DNA from 2 places in the Erwinia tasmaniensis Et1/99 genome. Region 2 is predicted to be linked to the other one. Evidence: predicted binding sites of a transcription regulator. Region 2 holds the regulator's gene; the other holds the start of a gene.
The links. Region 2 encodes PhoB, which activates phosphate uptake and scavenging genes when phosphate is short. Its sites were predicted from a motif close to CTGTCATAAAACTGNCNNAT; they were not measured.
Positions count from the first base shown of each region.

Region 1: a site for PhoB is predicted at 1,319-1,338, ahead of ugpB (sn-glycerol-3-phosphate ABC transporter substrate-binding protein UgpB). Genes of this name have one in related genera too.

Region 1 covers NC_010694.1:3,635,756-3,639,174, forward strand. The annotation lists gene ugpB (sn-glycerol-3-phosphate ABC transporter substrate-binding protein UgpB) at 1-1,232, opposite strand, end outside; gene livF (high-affinity branched-chain amino acid ABC transporter ATP-binding protein LivF) at 2,676-3,389, opposite strand; gene livG (high-affinity branched-chain amino acid ABC transporter ATP-binding protein LivG) at 3,391-3,419, opposite strand, start outside.
Region 2 covers NC_010694.1:2,850,466-2,853,884, reverse strand. The annotation lists gene sbcD (exonuclease subunit SbcD) at 1-583, opposite strand, end outside; gene phoB (phosphate response regulator transcription factor PhoB) at 760-1,449, shown strand; gene phoR (phosphate regulon sensor histidine kinase PhoR) at 1,472-2,788, shown strand; gene ETA_RS13895 (PstS family phosphate ABC transporter substrate-binding protein) at 2,807-3,419, shown strand, end outside.

The DNA of each region.
Region 1 (3,419 bases), 790 kb from region 2:
CCTGTCCACACCCCTTCCAGCTCTTCATCCACGATGGTGCGGATCTGCGGCATATTGCCCAGACGCATCCCTTTGGTATAAGGCAGCGGATCTTTGTTCAGCATCTGGCGGGTGGCGATATCCGCGCCCGGATGCTGCTGATAAAACCCCTGGCGTTTGGTCAGATCATAAGCGGCGGTGGTGATCGGCAGATAGCCGGTTTTCTGGTGCCATTCGGCGGCAATCTCAGGCTGCGCAAGGAACTGCATAAATTCGGCAACGCCTTTATAGGTTGCGGCATCTTTGCCCTTCATCGCCCACAGGCTGGCCCCGCCGATGATGGCATTCTGCGGCGCGTTTGCCGCGCTGTCATCGTAAGGCATCATGCCAACGCCGAAGTTGAATTTGGCATATTTGCGGATATCCGCCAGCGAGCCGGAAGATGCGGTGGTGATGCCACAGTCGCCGTTATAAAACTTGGCGGTGGGCTCATCTTTGCGTCCGAAATAGGTAAAATCGCCCTTCTTATTCATCGCTTCAAGCAGCGCGATATGGCTGACCTGGAGCGGCTTGTTGAATTCCAGCCGCGCATCGCTGCCGTCGAAACCGTTATTTTTCGTCGCTACCGGCTGACCATGCCAGGCGCTGAAGTTCTCAATCTGGATCCAGCCCTGCCAGCCGCTGGCGTAGCCGCAGGACATACCGGCTTTACGCAGCGCGGCGGTGTCTTTCTCCAGCTGCTGCCAGGTTTTAGGCGGCTGTTCCGGATCCAGGCCGGCTTTTTTAAACGCGTCTTTGTTGTAGTACAGCACCGGGGTGGAGCTGTTAAACGGCTGTGAGATCAGCTGCCCGCTGGCGTCGCTGTAATAACCCGCCACCGCCGGTACAAACTGTTTGGTATCTAGGGGGATGCCGGCGTTTTTGAACACTTCGTACACCGGCACGATAGCTTTCGATGCCATCATGGTTGCCGTGCCAACCTCATAGACTTGCAGGATAGCCGGAGCTTTTCCCGTACGCACCGCCGCAATGCCGGCGGCCAGGCTCTGCTCGTAATTGCCTTTATAGGTAGGAACGATGCGGTAATCAGGGTGCGTTTCATTGAAGCGGGTCGCCAGCGCGTTAACCTCTACCCCCAGTTCACCCTCCATTGAGTGCCAGAAGGGGATATCGGTGGCAGCCAGCGCGCTGGTGCTGAAAGCCAGTCCAAGTATCACGCTAAGTGCGTTGTGACGGAATGAGAATGATGACATGTCGGTTTCCTGTACCCGGTGTTATAAGGCGCGAAGACGCGCATTGCTGTAATTTGCAGGTAACATGACATGGAAAAATGACAGAAAAATAACGCTTTTATGACCGGGGAGTGACGATCAACACTGACCGAACTCGATTTTTCACCCGATGGTTAGCGCTTCATAGCGCAACGTTCGCCTTTCTTTTACACAGCTCGCAGCCCTGTTCTAAAAGCGGGGGGGTGAGATGCGCTGAAAGCAACGCGTTGCAGGCACAAAAAAACCGCCCTGGAAGGCGGTTCTTTTGTGCGGTATGAGATCGGGTCACCTCAGCCGCGTACCATATAGACTGGTAACTTGACTCGAGTATTTTAGCCCCTTATACAGCGGATGTATAGTGTTTCACTTTACATCCGCTGTATCGACTATTGTTGAGCTTCACCAGGGTGGATATAATAACGTCGTCAATTGCCGAACGGCCTGTAGCAGGCTGAAAATAGTGAATGAATACAGCTTTTTCCTGTAATTTAATGGAAGCAGTAAATTATTTTAAATACAGGTTCGATGGTATTCCCGCAGATCTGGAAGTCTGGGATGGGATTCAGGGGTGCCAACTTCAACCCTGCTACGAAAGGCTGGTAACTTGACAAAGCGCACTAGCCGGTGAGTAAAAGAAAGCTCCTATCCTGACTTAATTCCCCGTAGCTCCCTGACAGGAGCTGAAAAATGAAGAAATTTGTCTATATAACTTTGATCTTCGTCCTGGCTAACGTTAGTGGTGGCGAAACACCTTCGATGAACATCTTCACAGGCAATCACATCACTGTGACGGTTACCACCAGGTAAATAAACTCTATGTTTGTAGCCGTCCTTCGGGACGGCTTTTTTTATTCCCAGCAGAAACGGGCATTTTAATATATTCTGCACAGCCTTCTGAATTTAATCAGTAATGACGTTACATATTAGCGTAATGGCAATACGGTCTCCCTTGCCCTGATTTCTTACTGTAATATTCTCCCTCGCGACATATTTTTTCGGTAAACCGGCTACTTCCAGCGAGAAACAACCCATATTATTAGCACCGTAAAGAGTACCGTCGCGCCCCATGCATAGTTAGGCCAGAACATGCCGCCTGATGCAGCGAAACCAATAATAAGCAGAGCACAAATGATAGCGCTGGCAAGGTATCGTAGCTGCCAACCCAGCCATCTTTTAAAAAAATTCATCGGTTCATGCGCATCATGGTGCCTGCTCTCTCATTATCTGATGAGCGAATACGTAACAGGGGCGGATTTCTACTAATGATGGGATCTGGCAAAAATACGGCATTTCCCGTTTTTTTGCGTAGAGCGTGCGGCGGCGGTGACTTCAGCCTCTGTTTGATCGGAGCCACGGTATGAAGTCAGGGGGCCAGATTACCCACCCCCTTCCCTTAGCGAGATCGCGAGCGCAAACCCCGCCCGATCACCCCCCCAGATAGGCGTTTCGCACCGCCTCATTGGCTAACAGCGCCGCGCCGCTGTCTTCCAGCACCACGTGGCCGTTTTCCAGCACATAGCCCCGGTCGGCCAGCTTCAGCGCCTGGTTAGCATTCTGCTCCACCAGGAAAATGGTCATGCCTTCCTGACGCAGCTGTTCGATGGTGTCGAAAATCTGCTGGATGATAATCGGTGCCAGCCCGAGCGAGGGTTCATCCAGCAGCAGCAGGCGCGGCTGACTCATCAGCGCCCGGCCGATTGCCAGCATCTGCTGCTCGCCGCCGGACATGGTGCCAGCGCGCTGTACCCGCCGCTCGTACAGACGGGGAAACAGCTCATAGACGCGCCGGATGCGCTGCTGGTACTGCTGGCGTTCGGCAAAAAAACCGCCCATCGCCAGGTTCTCTTCCACCGTCATACGCGCAAAGACGCGGCGGCCCTCCGGCACAATGGCAATCGCCTCGCGCATAATGCGCGCCGTCTGCCAGTCGGTAATGTCCTTACCATCAAAGGTAATCGACCCCTGCGAGGCGCGCGGCTCACCGCACAGGGTGCCAAGAATGGTGGTTTTACCCGCCCCGTTAGCGCCAATCAGGGTGACGATTTCGCCCTGATTGATATGCAGGTTGACGTTATGCAGCGCCTGGATTTTGCCATAGTGCGTGCTGACGTTATTCAGCGATAACATTGCGTCGCTCACGTTATGCCTCCCCAAGATAAGCGCGGATCA
Region 2 (3,419 bases):
CCATGGTCGTCAGATGGCCGGTGGCGATAATCGGTAGCGCCAGGCCGAGCGCATTGCGCTGTGCCAGTGCTTCCTGCCAGCAGCGCTGATAATGCTCGCTGATGGCTTCCAGCAGACTTTGCTGTTTTTCGCGCCCTGACTGCCCGCTCTGGCTGCGCAAAATATCACGCGGACGTAAGAAGGGAATGGCGCACAGCAGAGCGCCCGGCTGCCCGTCGCGGCGGTTCAGCACCAGCACCTGCTGACGGATATCCTCAGCGGCGGCGGCGATCACCCGGGTATTCAGGCAGGCCAGCAGTTCACGCGATTCATTAAGCATAGTGACCGAATCGTGATTGCCGCCCAGCACCACCAGCTGACAGCCGGTTGGCTGTAGCTTTACCACAAAGCGGTTGTAGATCTCGCGTGCGTAACTCGGTGGGGAACCGGTATCGAAAATATCACCGGCGACGATGATGGCATCGACCTGCTGCGTTTCTGCCTGTTCCAGCAGCCAGTCAAGAAATGCCTGATGCTCTGCCGCACGGCTTTTGGTATAGAAAAACTGGCCAAGATGCCAGTCGGCAGTATGAATGATGCGCATGGTGCTCCCTTCATGGCAGAAACGCGAAGCGGTGATTATAAACATATTGCCGTGCAGATATTTAATTCGTTTCGTCCGTCCTTGCCGGGCGTGCTTTTTTCATAAAACTGTCATAAAACTGACGCATAATGATGCCGCATATCCCGTGACAATCTGTCACAGCAGCAGGAGCAATAATGGCAAAGCGCATTCTGGTGGTTGAAGATGAAGCCCCAATCCGTGAGATGTTGTGTTTCGTTCTGGAACAAAATGACTATCATCCGATAGAAGCCGCGGATTATGACAGCGCGGTCAGTTTGCTGATTGAACCCTGGCCGGATCTGATCCTGCTGGACTGGATGCTGCCGGGGGGATCGGGCATTCAGTTTATTAAGCACCTGAAGCGTGAAGCGATGACGCGCGATATCCCGGTCATGATGCTGACCGCACGCGGCGAAGAGGAAGATCGCGTACGCGGGCTGGAAGTCGGTGCCGATGATTACATTACCAAACCGTTCTCGCCGAAAGAGCTGGTGGCGCGCATAAAGGCCGTGATGCGGCGCATTTCGCCTATGGCGGTGGAAGAGGTGATTGAGATGCAGGGGCTGACGCTCGACCCGTCGTCACACCGCGTTATGTCGGCTACCCAGCCGTTGGAAATGGGGCCAACCGAATACAAGCTCCTGCACTTCTTCATGACTCATCCAGAGCGCGTCTACAGCCGTGAGCAGTTGCTAAACCATGTCTGGGGGACTAACGTGTATGTCGAAGACCGTACCGTCGATGTTCATATTCGCCGTCTGCGCAAGGCGCTGGAGGTGAGTGGGCACGATCGTATGGTGCAGACGGTTCGCGGAACAGGTTATCGTTTCTCTGCACGTTATTGATCGCTCGCACGGAGTCTGAATCGTGTTGGAACGCCTCTCCTGGAAGAGATTATTGTTTGAGCTGCTGCTCGCCTGCCTGCCCGCGCTGATCGTAGGACTGCTGGCGGGCGGATTGCCCTGGCTGTTGCTGGTGGCGGTGCTTTGCGTGCTGGGCTTTCATTTCAACAACCTGCTGCGGCTTTCGCACTGGCTGTGGGTCGACCGTAGCATGACGCCCCCCAGCGGGCGCGGCAGCTGGGAACCTCTTTTTTACGGCCTGTACCAGATGCAGGCGCGCAACCGACGCCGACGCCGTGAGCTTGGCCATCTGATTAAGCGCTTTCGCAGCGGGGCAGAAACGCTGCCGGATGCGGTGGTGCTGACCACTGAAGAGGGCACGATTTTCTGGTGTAACGGACTGGCCCAGCAGATTTTGGGGCTGCGCTGGCCGGAAGATAATGGCCAGAATATCCTTAACCTGCTGCGCTACCCGGAGTTTACCCGCTATCTGCGCCAGCGCGATTTCGCGCATCCGCTGACGCTGGTACTGAACAACCAGCGCCATCTTGAATTTCGCATCATGCCCTACAGTGAAGGGCAGTGGCTGCTGGTGGCGCGTGACGTGACGCAAATGCACCAGCTTGAAGGCGCGCGCCGCAACTTTTTTGCCAACGTCAGTCACGAGCTGCGCACGCCGCTAACGGTGTTGAAGGGTTATCTGGAGATGATGAGTGATTCGGCGCTGGAAGGTGGCCTGCGTGACAAAGCGGTGCAAACCATGCAGGAGCAGGCAAAGCGTATGGATAGCCTGGTGGCGCAGCTGCTGACGCTGTCACGCATCGAGGCGGCTCCGGCAACCGACCTGCAGGAAATCGTCGACGTGCCCATGATGTTGCGGCTATTGCAGCGTGAAGCGGAAACGTTAAGCCACGGGCGTCATCACATTCAGTTTGTCAGCGATCCGAACCTACGCGTGTTTGGCAATGACGAACAGCTGCGCAGCGCGATGTCTAACCTGGTGTACAATGCGGTGAATCACACCCCGGACGGCACCCGCATCACCATCAGCTGGCAACGCACCGTACAGGGGGCAGAGTTCAGGGTGGAAGATAACGGCCCGGGCATTGCGCCAGAGCATTTACCGCGCCTGACGGAGCGCTTCTATCGCGTGGACAAGGCGCGATCCCGCCAGACCGGGGGAAGCGGTTTAGGTCTGGCTATCGTCAAACATGCGCTAAGCCACCATAACGCGCGGCTGAATATCAGTAGCGCCCCCGGCGAAGGAGAAACCTGCTTCAGCTTTCAGCTGGCCCCCAGGTTAATTGTTGATGCAACAGCGGGCGCAACCGCAGGGCGTTAGTCACAGGGAACCCGGAGCATGAAAAATTTTATCGCACTGACGCTGCTGCTGGTCAGCGTGCTGGCTCATGCCAAAGAGGGCATGCTGGCGGGCAATCTGAACAGCGTTGGGTCTGACACGCTTGGTAATCTGATGGCGCTGTGGGGAGACAATTTTAGCCGCCAGTATCCGGGGGTTAATGTGCAGATCCAGGCGGCGGGTTCGTCAACGGCTCCGACCGCGCTGGCCGCCGGGGCAGCACAGCTGGGCGCGATGAGCAGACCGATGCAGACGGCAGAGCGACAGCTGCTGGAGGACAGATACGGTTATCCCCCGCTGGCCGTACCGGTAGCGATTGATGCGCTGGTGGTGGTAGTGAATCAGGATAATCCGTTAGCCGGAGTGAACGCACAACAGCTGGATGCGATTTTCTCGGTGACCCGCCTGTGCGGCGCACTGTTCACGCCAAAAACCTGGGGCGATCTGCAACTTAAGCAGCCAGGCTGGACGCAGCGTGGCATACAGCGCTTTGGCCGCAATTCCGCTTCCGGAACCTGGGGTTTTTTCAAACAGCAGGCGTTGTGCAACGGTGATTTACGCCAGGATGTCGGGGAATATCCCGGCTCCGCTGCGGTGATACAGGCGGTTGCCG